2 regions of the Bradyrhizobium sp. BR 10261 genome follow, and region 1 is predicted to be linked to the other one. Evidence: riboswitches for the same ligand, from Rfam matches in the RefSeq annotation. Region 1 holds a riboswitch; the other holds the start of a gene.
The links. Region 1 has a riboswitch for S-adenosylmethionine ahead of HYH07_RS09720 (homoserine O-acetyltransferase). Riboswitches for the same ligand answer to the same signal wherever they lie in the genome.

Region 1 (6,972 bases):
TCCGATCCGGTGCCTTGGTGGCCGGTTTTCTCAAGCACCATGTTCATGAAGCGCGCGCACCACAGGCTGCCGCGCCCCGTCGGGTTGCCGCCGAGATAGCGGCGCGCCTCGGACACGAGGCCTGAACCGCCGCCGAAGCCGCCGCTCATCGTCGCACCGCCGCTGCTGGCGCTCGGATCATAGCTGGCCTGTGCGTTGGCGAATCCACCTGCCTGCAACTGCGCCGCGCTGCGCTCGAAGCGCGAGCTGCGGGCCGACTGCCTGATGTGATGATGCCTGCTGGCGTGATGCACGTAAGCGTGCCGCTCTGCGCTGTGATGATGATGCGGCCGCGCTGAGGCCGGAGAAACGAACGCGGCAATGGCCGCGAAGAACAACGCCAGCGCGACAACACGACGCGACAGGCGGGACGCAAACAACTCAAACATACTTCATCCTTCGTTGACACCCCCACTTCCCAAGGTCGGCCCGTGCGACGGCCAACATCGACGGGGCCGTTAAGCCGTCCGATGTGGCGAGAAAAAGACGTGGTGGCCCGCGAATAGCTGAGATGATCTTGCGGCAATGCTCTGATGGAGCTGCCTTATTGCGGACATCTGCATTAACTGCGATCCTGAACTTGCGGCTTGCAGAGAGGGAAACAGTTAATGCCCCACGCCACCACCAGGGACGACGTCCGCATCTATTTCGAAGAAGCAGGTCAGGGAACGCCGATCATTTTTCTGCACGAGTTCGCGGCCGACTACAGCAATTGGGAGCCGCAGATGCGTTACTTCTCGCGTGGCCACCGCTGCATCACCTATTCCGCGCGCGGTTACATGCCATCCGACGTGCCCGATGGCGAGGTCTACACTTACAAGCACTTCTACACCGATGCGCTCGCGGTGCTCGATCATCTCGGAATCGAGCGCGCGCATCTCGTCGGCCTGTCGATGGGCGCCTACTCATCGCTCCAGATCGGATTGAACGCACCACAGCGCGCGCTGTCGATGACGCTCGCCGGCGTCGGCTCCGGCTCGGAGCTCGAGAATTTGGAAGCCTGGCGCAAGCAGTGCCGCGCCAATGCCGAGCAGTTCGAGACGCTGGGCTCGGCAGAAGTCGCAAAGGTCACCTGCGAGGCGCCGAGCCGGATTCCCTTCCTGGTGAAGGACCCGCGCGGTCATGCCGATTTCTATGCTGCACTGGCGCGGCACGATGCCAAGGGTTCGGCCAACACGATGCGCGGCTTCCAGGGTGGCCGGCCGTCGATCTACACGCTGACGGAAGCGATCAGGAGCGTGACGACGCCGGCGCTGATCATCTGCGGCGACGAGGACGATGCCTGCATCGGCGCGAGCCTGTTCCTGAAGAAGCATCTGCCGGCCGCGGGCCTCGCGATGTTCCCGAAGTCGGGCCACGTGCTGAATCTCGAAGAGCCGGCACTGTTCAACGAGAGCGTGGAGCGGTTCGTGACGCTGGTGGAAGCCGGCCGCTGGCCGGCACGCGATCCGCGGTCGGTGGCTGTGAATTGACTTGTCATTCCGGGATGCGCCGATAGGCGCAGGCCCGAATCCATCAAGCGGCAGAGACTGAGGCAAAATGGATTCCGGGCTCGATGCTTCGCATCGCCCCGGAATGACGCCTACGGCGTCACTTCCCCAGTCCCCGGCTCAGCAGGAACACGCCCTGCTCGCCGAACAGATTCCACACCCACCAAGGCAGCCGCAGCCGCAGCGGACGGCCGTAGAGGTCGAGCGCCTCGGCGCGCTCCATCTTGACGTGGATTTCGTCGCAGAGCTCGACGAAGTCCTTGATGGTGCAGAAATGGATGTTGGCGGTGTCGTACCAGCTCGCCGGCAGGTTCTCCGTGCGCGGCATGTGGCCGCCGATCAGGAGCTGCAGGCGCATCCGCCAGAAGCCGAAATTCGGGAACGAGACGATGGCGCGGCGGCCGATGCGCAACAGATTCTCCAGCACGACCTTGGGCTGACGCGTCGCTTGCAGCGTCTGCGACAGGATCACGTAGTCGAAGGCATCATCGGGGTAATTGACGAGGTCGGTGTCGGCATCGCCCTGCACCACGGCAAGACCCTTGGCCACGCAGCGGTTGACGCCCTCGCGCGACAGCTCGATGCCGCGGCCGTCGATGCCGCGGGTCTCCAAGAGCTGAAGCAGATCGCCGTCGCCGCAGCCGACGTCGAGCACCTTCGAACCCGGCTTGACCATTTCGGCGACCAGCAGATGGTCGGCGCGAAATGGGCCCGACTGTTCGGCCGCGAGGCCGTTCAGCGGCAATACTTGCTGCACCGGCATCGCTAGCCGTCCTTGTTCGTGAGTCCGCGCGCCTTGCCTGCGGATTGCAGGAAGGCGCGGGAGATGTCGAAGAATTCGGGCACGTCGAGCAGGAAGGCATCGTGGCCGCGATCGGTCTCGATCTCCGCGAACGACACCCGCGCGCTCGACGCATTCAGCGCATGCACCAGCGCGCGCGATTCTGAAGTCGGGAATAGCCAGTCGCTGGTGAAGGAGACCACGCAGAACCGCGTCTCAATCCCTGCGAACGCCTTCGCCAGCACGCCGCCATGGTCGGCGGCGATGTCGAAATAGTCCATCGCGCGGGTCAGATAGAGATAGGAATTGGCGTCGAAGCGCTCGACGAAGGACGATCCCTGGTAGCGCAGATAGGACTCGACCTGGAAATCGGCGTCGAACGAGAAGGTCGGCAGCTCGCGGTCCTGCATGCGGCGGCCGAACTTGCGATGGAGCGCGGCGTCCGACAGATAGGTGATGTGCGCGGCCATGCGCGCGACCGCGAGGCCGCGGTGCGGATGGATGCCCTGATCGGCATAGGCGCCATTGTGCCAGTCGGGATCGGCCATCACAGCCTGGCGGCCGAGCTCGTGGAAGGCGATATTTTGCGCCGAGTGCCGCGTCGAACAGGCGATCGCCAGCGCGGAATAGACGCGCGCAGGGTACGCAGCGGTCCATTGCAGCACTTGCATGCCGCCCATCGAGCCGCCGACGACGGCAAACAGCGTATCGATGCCAAGCCGGTCGATCAGCATCGCCTGCGCGCGCACCATGTCGGGAATGGTGATGACAGGGAAATCCAGGCCCCACACCTTGCCGGTGGCAGGATTGATCGAGGCGGGTCCGGTCGAGCCCATGCAGCCGCCGATCACGTTGGAGCAGATGATGAAGTATTTGCTCGGATCGAGCGGCCGGCCGGGGCCGACCAGCGTCTCCCACCAGCCGGGTTTGCCGGTGACCGGATGGACATTGGCGACGTGCTGGTCGCCGGTCAGCGCATGGCAAATCAGCACCGCATTGGAGCGATCGGCGTTGAGCTCGCCATAGGTCTTGTAGGCAATTTGGAACGGGGTGAGATCGACACCGCAATCGAGCCGCAGCGGTTGCTCGGCGCCGAACCGCGCAACCTCTGAACTCGGATGATCGACCTCATGCGACCGATCGTCGGCACTGATCGTGGGACTTGGAATCGCAGGACTTGGGATCGTAGGACTTGGGACCGACTTGACGCCAACCATCTCTGACCATCGACCTCGTTTGCGATCGGACGTGAGACCGCGATGAAATCAGGCCATGAAAAACCCGGCCTGAACGATAGGTTCGGCCGGGATCAGAAGCGTCCCCGGCCTGTTTAGCGAGTTTTTTAACGTGGCTGCAAGCCGGCCGGCTCAAATGACCACGGAACGGGCAAAAACCTACCGGCTTGGGCCGATTTCGTCAAGTCGCGGTACGGATCGGCCAAAATCGTCTCTCAACCGGCTGCCTTGCAGGCCGTCATTTCTCTTTGCTTTCGCCGCCCCGACTGCCTAATCAGGACATTCTCTCCGAAGCCTCATAACCGCCTAGTCAGATATGTCCCAACGTCCGCCCGCGCCACCATCGCTGCAGGAATTGCGCAAGGAGATCGACGCGATCGACGAGGCCATGCATCGCCTGTTGATGCAGCGCGGCGACATCATCGACCGCCTGATCCAGGTGAAGCAGACCCAGGAGGTCGGCTCGGCGTTCCGGCCCGCGCGCGAGGCGTCGATGATGCGCGAGATCGTGCAGCGGCATCGCGGCATCCTGCCGCTCGACACGGTCGAAAGCATCTGGCGCGTCATCATCTCGACCTTCACCTATGTGCAGGCGCCGTTCTCCGTGCATGCCGACATCTCGGCGAGCGAGCCCGCGATGCGCGATTCCGTGCGCTTCCATTTCGGCTTCACGGTGCCGTATGTCGCGCATTTCAGTGCGCAGGCGGCGGTCGAGGCGGTGGCGAAATCCAAGGGTGACCTCGCGCTGGTCTCGGCGACATCGAGCCGCACGCCGTGGTGGCTGGAGCTGGAAGCCGTGGGCGCGCCGAAGATCATTGCGCGCATGCCCTTCGTCGAGCGCGCCGACCATCCGGCGTCGCTGCCGGTGTTCGCGATCTCGCGCGTCGCCGACAGCGCCGTGGTGACCGAGGTCGAGACCTTCAGCGTGCGCGTGTCGGGGTGGAACGCCGAGGTCGCGCGGGCGCTGTCGCCGCTCGCCGAGATCGTGGCGGTGCCCGATACCGCCTTCGATGGCGCGGCGCTGCTGGTCTCGGTCACATCAGCCACCAGCATCGACAAGATCAAGGCTGCCCTGATCGAAGCGGGGGCCTCGGTGCGCTCCACGGCCCTCGTCGGCAGCCACGCAACGCGCTATACGGTGCCCCCGACCGGGTCGTAAATCGCGTACCGCCCAAAGCCTATCCGGAGTTGAAGATGTCCCGCCCCATGCCGAATCCCGGCATTCTCGATATTGCGCCCTACACGCCCGGCAAGACCCCGGTCGCCGAGCCGGGCCGCAAGGTGTTCAAGCTCTCGGCCAACGAGACGCCGTTCGGGCCTTCGCCCAAGGCGATCGAGGCCTTCAAGCACGTCGCGGATCATCTGGAAGACTATCCTGAGGGAACCTCGCGCGTGCTGCGCGAGGCGATCGGCCGCCACTACGGGCTCGATCCCAACCGCATCATCTGCGGCGCCGGCTCGGACGAGATCCTCAACCTGCTCGCCCACACTTACCTCAGCCATGGCGACGAGGCGATCTCCACCACACACGGCTTCCTGGTCTACCCGATCGCCACTATGGCCAACGGCGCCAAGAACGTGGTGGCGGCCGAGAAGAACCTGACCGCCGACGTCGACGCCATCCTGAAAGCGGTGACGCCGAAGACGAAGCTGGTCTGGCTCGCCAACCCCAACAACCCGACCGGCACTTATATCCCGTTCGACGAGGTCAAGCGCCTGCGCGCCGGCCTGCCCTCGCACGTGCTGCTGGTGCTTGATGCGGCCTATTGCGACTACGTCTCCCGTAACGACTACGAGATGGGGATCGAGCTGGTCGCCACCACCGAGAATACGGTGGTGACGCACACCTTCTCCAAGATCCACGGCCTTGCGGCGCTGCGCGTCGGCTGGATGTTCGGCCCCGAGCACATCATCGACGCCGTCAACCGCATCCGTGGCCCCTTCAACGTATCGACGCCGGCGATGTATGCCGCGGTCGCCGCGATCGAGGACACCGCGCATCAGGCGATGTCGAAGCAGTTCACCGAGACCTGGCGCAACTGGCTCAGTGAAGAGATCACCAAGCTCGGGCTGAAGGTAACCCCCGGCGTTGCCAATTTCGTGCTGATCCACTTTCCGGAAAGTGGCAAGACGTCGGAAGCGGCCGACGCCTATCTCACCAGGCGGGGCCTCGTGCTGCGCGCGCTGAAGAACTATGGCCTGCACCATCAGCTGCGCATGACCATCGGCACCGAGGAGGCCAACCGCCTCGTCGTCGAGGCGCTGCGCGACTTCATGGCCAGCAAATGAGCGTGGACCCGCACTTCCAGCGCGTCGCCCTGATCGGCTTCGGCCTGATCGGCGGCTCGATCGCGCGCGCCGCGAAGCTTCAAGGCTTGGCCGGCGAGATCGTCACCACCGCGCGCTCGGAGAAGACGCGCGCGCGGGTGCTCGAGCTCGGTATTGTCGATCATGTGGTGGCGACCAATGCGGAAGCGGCGAAGGATGCCGATCTCGTCATCCTCTGCATTCCCGTCGGCGCCTGCGGCGAGGTGGCGCAGGAGATATCAGCGCATCTGAAGCCCGGTGCCGTCATCTCCGACGTCGGCTCGGTCAAGGGCGCGGTGGTCAAGGACATGGCGCCGCATCTGCCGAAGAATGTTCATTTCGTGCCGGCGCATCCCGTGGCGGGCACCGAGCATTCGGGGCCGGATTCCGGCTTCGCCGAGCTCTTCATCAACCGCTGGTGCATCCTGACGCCGCCGGAAGGCACTGATGCCGATGCCACCGCGCATTTGCGCGCGTTCTGGGCGGCGATGGGCGCCAAGGTCGAGGTGATGACCCCGGATCATCATGATCTCGTGCTCGCGATCACCAGCCATCTGCCGCATCTGATCGCCTACACCATCGTCGGCACTGCCGACGAGCTGGCGCAGGTGACGGAATCGGAAGTCATCAAATTCTCCGCCGGCGGCTTCCGCGACTTCACCCGCATCGCGGCCTCCGATCCGACGATGTGGCGCGACGTCTTCCTCGCCAACAAGGACGCGGTGCTCGAAATGCTCGGCACCTTCACCGAGGATTTGGCAAAACTCACCCGCGCGATCCGTCGCGGTGACGGCGAGGCGCTGTTCGACCACTTCACCCGCACCCGCGCCATCCGTCGCGGCATCGTCGAGATCGGCCAGGATTCGGCCGCGCCCGACTTCGGTCGACAGCATGGGCAGCTCGACAAGAAGCCGTAGCGAGCAGCGATCCATCAAGAGTGACTCCGAGATCAGCGATCGACCTCGCCGAAGACGATGTCGAGCGACCCCAAAATCGCGGAGACGTCGGCGAGCAAATGCCCCTTGCAGAGAAAATCCATCGCCTGCAGATGGGCAAATCCCGGCGATCTGCTGGGGACCGAAATTGATGGTGAATTTCTGAGGCTGGAGGACTGCTCGGG
Region 2 (6,972 bases), on a different contig from region 1:
ATTGATGGCTCGCCGCGCGCACGGCCGCGCTATCGGTGAAGATGTTGACCCAGAGATCGGGGAAGATCGCAACGAGGCATGCTGGCGCGCCGACGGCCACGAAGGCGGCGGCACCGGCGGTCCAGGCGATGCGGCGCGCCCGCGCGATGCGGCCCGCCCCGATCGCCATTCCGACCATGGGCACGCAGGCGATACCGAACGAGAACGCGATCGAGGTCAGCAGGAATTCGAGCCGCGCGCCGATGCCGTAGCCGGCGAGGATCGCGGTGCCGAATTTGGCCAGCATGTGGGTGAAGATCGAGATCGTCAGCACCGATTGCAGCGGCGAGAAGCAGGCGATGGCGCCGACCTTGAGGATGTCGAAGAACATCACCCATTGGATGCGCAAGCCGCGGAGTTTTGGAACGACGCGAGCGCGGCCGGAGAACAGGTACCAGCCCATCACGCAGATATTCATGGAGTAGGCGATCAGCGCGCCGGCGGCGACGCCGCGCATGCCGAGTTGCGGAAACGGTCCGAGCCCGAGGCCCAGCGTGCCGCCGAGCACGATCTGCCAGACCGCAGAGTTGAGGATGAGAAACGACGGCAAACGCATATTGCCGGTGCCGCGCAGCACGCCCGCCATGGTGTTGAGCAGCCAGGGCAGCACGGCACCGCCGAAGAACACCTGGGTGTAGGCGATCGCATGCGTCAGCACATTGCCGCGGCCGCCGAGCATCGTCAGCACCTGAGGGCCGAAGATCAGCATGCCGAGCATGAAGACGAGGCCGAAGGTGATGCCGATCAGCAGCGCATGCGCAGCCAGCGTCCCGGCACGCTCGCGGTCGCCGGCGCCGAGCGCGCGTGCGATGGCGGAGGCCACGGCGCCGCCCATGGCGCCGCCCGACATGGTCATGGTCAGGATCACTGTCGGAAACACCAGCGCCATCGCGGCCAGCGCCTCGACGCCGAGCCGGCCGATATAGGAGGTCTCGGCGATCACCGTGCAGGTGCCGGCGGACAGCGCGACAACGTTCGGCCAGGCGAGGGAGAGCAGCGTGCGCAGGATCGGCCCGTCGGTCAGCGCGCCCCGTATCGGGCGCGCGGGCGACGGTCGCGGACGTTCCTGCTCATCGACCGGGATCTCGGCGACCTCAGTCATTTCCTCTCCCGGACAAATGCGCCATTCGCGGCCTGGCAATGCTTAGGTGCATCAATCATTCGCTCGCGCGAAAGGCGCGGCTGCGCACTTGTTAGCACGCTGGTTGCCGATTCCTCCTGCGTCAGGTGCAGGCGTGCCCTGCGGCAGCGCATTTCAAGCGGCGGAATTAACCGATCGTCCAGACCAGCGGCGGGCGGCCGCCAGCGCTGGGGCGCAGGTGTACGCCGATGTGCCGGCCGCATCCGGCGGCGAGTCCCTCGAGCAATCCCTCCAGCACCTTGGCGCAGGCGCCGTGATAATCAGTGACACCGTCCATCAGCTTCCAGCTCTGCTGGCGGATTTCGAATGTGGCTTCGGATTGCGTGGTCTCGGCCGCATCGTCCTGCGCGGCGAACAGCGCGCTCAGGAAGGACGCGAACGCGCTCGCGCCGCCGCGGCGCATCGCCAGCGGCGCCGCGATCTCGTCGAAAAACTGCATGCCGATCAGCTTACCGGTGATGCGCAGGAGATAGCCGGCATCTTCCGGCCCGAATAGTTGCACCATCACCGGCGCGGCGGTGCGCACATATTCCATGGCGTAGTTGCGATAGGCCTTTTCCAGCCGCGGCCTTGGCCAGCTCGCGAGGGGGAGCGCCGGCGCGGTCTTCGCATCGAACAGCGGGGCCTCCAGATGCCGCGCGTAGACGAGGCGTTGATCCGGTTCGAGCGGATGGTCGTATTGATGGTAGTAGCCTTCGAGCCCGTCCTGGCCGTCGACGCTCTGTTTGGTGCAGACGAAGCCCAGCCTGAGATCGCCGAGTGCGACGCCGTTGTTGGCGTGCCAGCCGCGCAGCATCGCGCGGCTCACCTCGCCCGGCACGCCGCAGATTGCCGCGCCTTTCCAGATCCAGCGCGGCGGCGGATAGCGGATCCAGGCCTTGGTGTCGCTCTCATACATGTATTCGACATGCACGCCGCCGATCCAGTTGGAGAGATAGTGATATTGTGCCGCCGCCACCGCCGGCGGCAGATGATCGATCCCGAGCTTCTTCAGCCCGGGCAGGAAGCGCTCCTGCTGCTGGCGACGGAACACGCGGAAGACGAATTCGGCGGCGTCGGCCGTGCCGCGACGCGTGACCACGGTGAGGATGAGGCCGGTGAAGTAGGCGTGATAGAGATCGGCGACCGCACGCCAGCGCTTCCATTGCGCTGCTTGCGCGGCGTCTGCGGCGGTCATGCTTCGCTCCCGATCGTGGTTTTGATCGAGTGTGTCATCGCAGATGGAGCGGCGCAACCAACCACACATTCGCTGTCATCGCCCGGCGAAGACCGGGCAATCCAGTATTCCAGAGACTGATGTGATTGAATCGAGAAGCCGCGGCGTACTGGATTCCCCGCCTGCGCGGGGAATGACAGCGGGGTATGAGGCTAGCAGCTACACCCGGAAATGCTTGCTCAGCTTCAACCCCTGCGCCTGGTAGTTGGAGCCGATGCGCTGGCCGTACATGGCGTCGGGGCGGGACAGCATCTTCTCGTAGACGAGGCGGCCGACGATCTGGCCGTGCTCGAGGATGAACGGAACCTCGCGCGAGCGCACTTCCAGCACGGCGCGCGCTCCTAGCCCGCCGGCACCGGCATAGCCGAAGCCTGGATCGAAGAAGCCGGCATAGTGCACGCGGAATTCGCCGACCAGCGGATCGAACGGCACCATCTCCGCCGCGTAATCGGGCGGCACTTGCACGGCTTCCTTGGAGGCGAGGATGTAGAACTCGCCGGGATCGAGGATCAGGCTGCCGTCGGGACGGGCCGAGATCGGCTCCCAGAAATCTTCCACCGCATAGCCGGAGCGACGATCGACATCCACCACGCCGGTGTGGCGCTTGGCGCGATAGCCGACGAAGCCATTGCCCTTCTCCCCGGAGAGATCGACCGAGACGGCGACGCCGCCGGTGAGGTCGGCATCGTCGATGTCGACGAGGCGTTCAGTGGCATGGAGCGCATCGAGCGCATCGGCATTGAGGATGGCGTCACCAGTGCGGAAGCGCACTTGGCTTAGGCGCGAGCCTTCGCGGACCAGCACCGGAAACGTCTTCGGGCTGATCTCGGCATAGAGCGGGCCGTGATAGCCGGCGCCGATCATATCGAAGCGGCGCGTGCCGTCGGCGATCACGCGGGTGAAGACGTCGAGCCGGCCGGTCGAGCTTTTCGGATTGGCCGCCGCGACGATCTCCGGCGGTAGCGCCAGGCTCTCCAGCAGCGGCACGATATAGACGCAGTTGGTTTCCAGCACTGCACCGTCGGAGAGGCTGAACTCGTGCAGCTTCAACTGGTCGATGCGCTCGGCGACGGTGGCGCCGGGACCGGGCAGGAAACTGGCGCGGACGCGATAGGCGATATCGCCGAGACGCAAATCGAGGCTCGCCGGCTGAATCTGGCTTTCGACGAAATCATAGGCGGGCAGGATGAGGCCCGCTTCCGCCATCGCCGCGATCATGCGGTCGGGCAGGATACCATTGGCGTCGGCGGCAACCGTGAACGTCAACCGGGGGTCCTCGTCTGGGGTCGCGTACATCCGGACTTGCGGGATATACGAGCCTTTTACGGCTATCCGATGGACGCCTTGACGGAAAGGGCATTGCGGAATATGAGCATCACTTATCCCGTGGTGATTTGAGCCGGCCGGCTTGCAGCCACGTTAAATAAGTCGCTAAACAGGCCGGGGACCTCTGTGATCCCGGCCCGTGGAGATATCCAGGCCGGTTTTTTTATGACCGTCTCGACAAGACGGTCATATCGGAGGGTCCTATGTCGAAGTCGCCTGCCTCTTACCGCCCCGAAACCCGCCTGGTCCATTCCGGCACCCTGCGCTCGCAATATGGCGAGACGTCGGAGGCGCTGTTTTTGACCCAGGGCTATGTCTACAACAGCGCCGAGGAGTGCGAGGCGCGGTTCAAGGGCGAGGACCCCGGCTTCATCTATTCGCGTTACTCGAATCCGACGATCGCGATGTTCGAGCGCCGTATGATCGAGCTCGAAGGCGCCGAAGCGGCACGCTCGGCGGCGACAGGCATGGCCGCGGTGACGACGGCGATCCTCGCGCCGCTCAAGGCCGGCGACCATGTCGTGGCCTCGCGCGCGCTGTTCGGCTCGTGCCTCTACGTCATTCAGGATCTGCTTCCTCGCTACGGCATAGAGACCACGCTGGTCGATGGCGCCAATCTCGACCAATGGCAGCGCGCGGTGAAGCCGAACACCAAGACGTTCTTCCTGGAGAGCCCGACCAATCCGACGCTCGACGTGCTCGACATTCCCTCGATCGCCGAGATCGCCCACAAGGGCGGCGCGCGGCTCGTGGTCGACAACGTGTTCGCGACGCCGATCTGGCAGAGCCCGCTCGCGTTAGGCGCCGACGTCGTCGTCTACTCCGCGACCAAGCACATCGACGGCCAGGGCCGGTGCCTTGGCGGCATCATCCTGTCCTCGGAAGCCTTCATCGCCGAGCACATCCACAATTTCATGCGCCAGACCGGCCCGTCGATCTCGCCCTTCAACGCCTGGGTGCTGCTCAAGGGCCTGGAGACGCTAGGTGTGCGCGTGCGCGCGCAGACCGATACGGCAGCGCGCATCGCCGATGTGCTGGCGAGCCATCCCAAGATCGCGCGGCTGGTCTATCCCGGCCGCGAGGACCATCCGCAGGCGGCTCTGGTGAAGAAGCAGATGCGCGGCGGCTCGACGCTGGTCGGCTTCGAGGTCAAGGGCGGCAAGGCGGCTGCATTCCGCGTGCTCAACGAGCTCAAGCTCGCGAAGATCTCGAACAATCTCGGCGATGCCAAGAGCCTCGTCACGCATCCGGCGACGACGACACATCAGCGGCTGAAGCCGGAAGATCGTGCCGCGCTCGGCATCAGCGAGGGATTCATCCGCTTCTCGGCCGGGCTCGAGCATGCGGATGATCTGATCGAGGATCTGACCGCGGCGCTGGAGAAGGCGTGAGGTGATCGCGAAATCGTAGGGTGGGTCAGCCCCGCGGATTGCGCGAAGCGCAAACCGCGCGGCGTAACCCACCAACCTCGTTCGGCATTCGCGGAAGCATGGTGGGTTACGGCTTCGCCTGACCCACCCTACGGCAGCGGAGTTACATCGGCCGGTAGGTCCGCACGTCCGCGGGCACGTTCACCCCGATCTTGATCTGGCCGACCGAGTGGATGATGTCGTCGCCGAGCAGCTGGGCGAAGCAGGCATAGCCCCAATCGTTCATGTGCAGGCCGTCGGCGATGACGAAACTCTCGACCGGAAGCGCCTGCTTCTCGTGCCAGTCGCGCATCACCTCGAAGCGCGGGAAGATGCCGACGTGACGAAGCTCGGCGACCTTGCCGAGCAGCTTCACCATCTTGCTTGCGCTCTCGGGACGCTCGGTGACCCTGGGCGAATACTGCGGGTCGACCAGCACGATATCGGAATTGCCCGCAGCCTGGATGCGAGTGATGCCGTCCTCGACCATCTTGGCGGTGTCGCCGGGATCGAGATTGCGCAGCACGGCGTTGGTGCCGACCTGCCAGATCACGAGATCCGGATGCACGTCGATCACCTCCTTCTGGAGGCGCTTCATCATCTCGGGCGCGTCCTCGCCGCCGACGCCGGCATTGATGACGGTGATGTCAGCGGTCGGATATTGCCGGCGCAGCTGCGCAGCGAGACGGTTCGGATAGTTGAAGTCGGGCGAGCTCGCGCCATAGCCCGCCGTCGACGACGAGCCGAACGCGACGATGACGACGGGTTGGCCCGCGACGAGCTTGCCCGCGACATGCGGCAGCGAGCCCATCGTCTTGGCGCCGCCCTTCGGCGGCAGGCAGGGGACGCGGCTGAAAATATCGCCGGCGGATTTTGCGACCTGCTTCACCTTGTCGATGGCGCGCGAGGTGAGGCCGCGCTGATCGGTGGGCTGCTGGGCCGTCGTCGCAACCGTGGTCTGCGACGACGGGGTGGGCGCTGGGTTAGCGGCCTGCTGCGGCGCGGCAGTCGCCTGGGCGGCCTGAGCTCGGGCAGGTGCCTGCAGCACAGGCATCAGCATCAGCAGCGTCGCCACTGCGGGCGCGGACAACCATGTCGACAGGCCAAAAGGGCGGAAAGAACTCATTAACGCTAGACCTCAATTCTGCTGCTCGGTCGGCCCCAGATGGGCAGCATCGATCACGAACTGCGCCAACGCCCGGCCAAGGCAATCATGGACCTGCTTCGCCAGCTCAGGGCCGCGCGAGGCGCTGAACAGGTCGAACTGCCCCTGATCATTCCACTGCCGCATGATCGCGAAACGATCGAACAGCGGAATATCATGCTCCTGCGCCACCACCCGCATATTGTCGAGATAAGGCGGTGCCGAGATCATGGATTCGGTGCGCGGGCTGTATTGCAAATTCATCAAGACGACGTCGGCCCCTGCATGTTGCAGCGCAGCGACCCCATCGGTCACGGCGCCGCGAAAGTCATCGGGATCGATCGATCGGATAGCATCCACCGTCCCGGTCTGCCAGATGACCAAAGTAGGTGTTTTTGCTTCCATCAGCTTAACGAAGGTTCCGGCGGTCTCCTCCGCCGTCTTCTTGCTCTGTAGTTCTACGGATACGTGCACGGTCTCCGAAGGGGGCAGTTTCTCTTTCAAGACCGCCTCCATCCGTGCCGGATAGGAGCTGCTTTCCGAAAATGGGATCGTCGTCGACCGGCTTCCGACCACGAGGATCTCAAGCGGTTTGCCCGCCTTGACGGCGTCGGCGACCTTGGGGAGCTGGCTCTCGGTGGCGAGCAGATAAGGCGGCACTTCACAGGCTGCAGGGATCGCGGGCGTCGCAGGCGCA

Region 2: linked by a shared signal. The riboswitch ahead of HYH07_RS20085 (O-succinylhomoserine sulfhydrylase) and the one ahead of HYH07_RS09720 (homoserine O-acetyltransferase) in region 1 are both predicted to bind S-adenosylmethionine.

The regions. Positions count from the first base shown of each region.
Region 1 covers NZ_JACOFQ010000007.1:18,446-25,417, reverse strand. Annotated here, with positions in the region: gene HYH07_RS09735 (TIGR02594 family protein) at 1-428, opposite strand, end outside; gene HYH07_RS09730 (alpha/beta fold hydrolase) at 648-1,511, shown strand; gene metW (methionine biosynthesis protein MetW) at 1,630-2,292, opposite strand; gene HYH07_RS09720 (homoserine O-acetyltransferase) at 2,295-3,527, opposite strand; SAM riboswitch at 3,620-3,699, opposite strand; gene HYH07_RS09715 (chorismate mutase) at 3,862-4,704, shown strand; gene hisC (histidinol-phosphate transaminase) at 4,740-5,834, shown strand; gene HYH07_RS09705 (prephenate/arogenate dehydrogenase family protein) at 5,831-6,769, shown strand; gene HYH07_RS36560 (hypothetical protein) at 6,802-6,972, opposite strand, start outside.
Region 2 covers NZ_JACOFQ010000016.1:109,136-116,107, reverse strand. Annotated here, with positions in the region: gene HYH07_RS20100 (MATE family efflux transporter) at 1-1,141, opposite strand, end outside; gene HYH07_RS20095 (hypothetical protein) at 1,308-2,357, opposite strand; gene HYH07_RS20090 (2'-deoxycytidine 5'-triphosphate deaminase) at 2,556-3,692, opposite strand; SAM riboswitch at 3,773-3,852, shown strand; gene HYH07_RS20085 (O-succinylhomoserine sulfhydrylase) at 3,926-5,113, shown strand; gene HYH07_RS20080 (SGNH/GDSL hydrolase family protein) at 5,256-6,257, opposite strand; gene HYH07_RS20075 (SGNH/GDSL hydrolase family protein) at 6,270-6,972, opposite strand, start outside.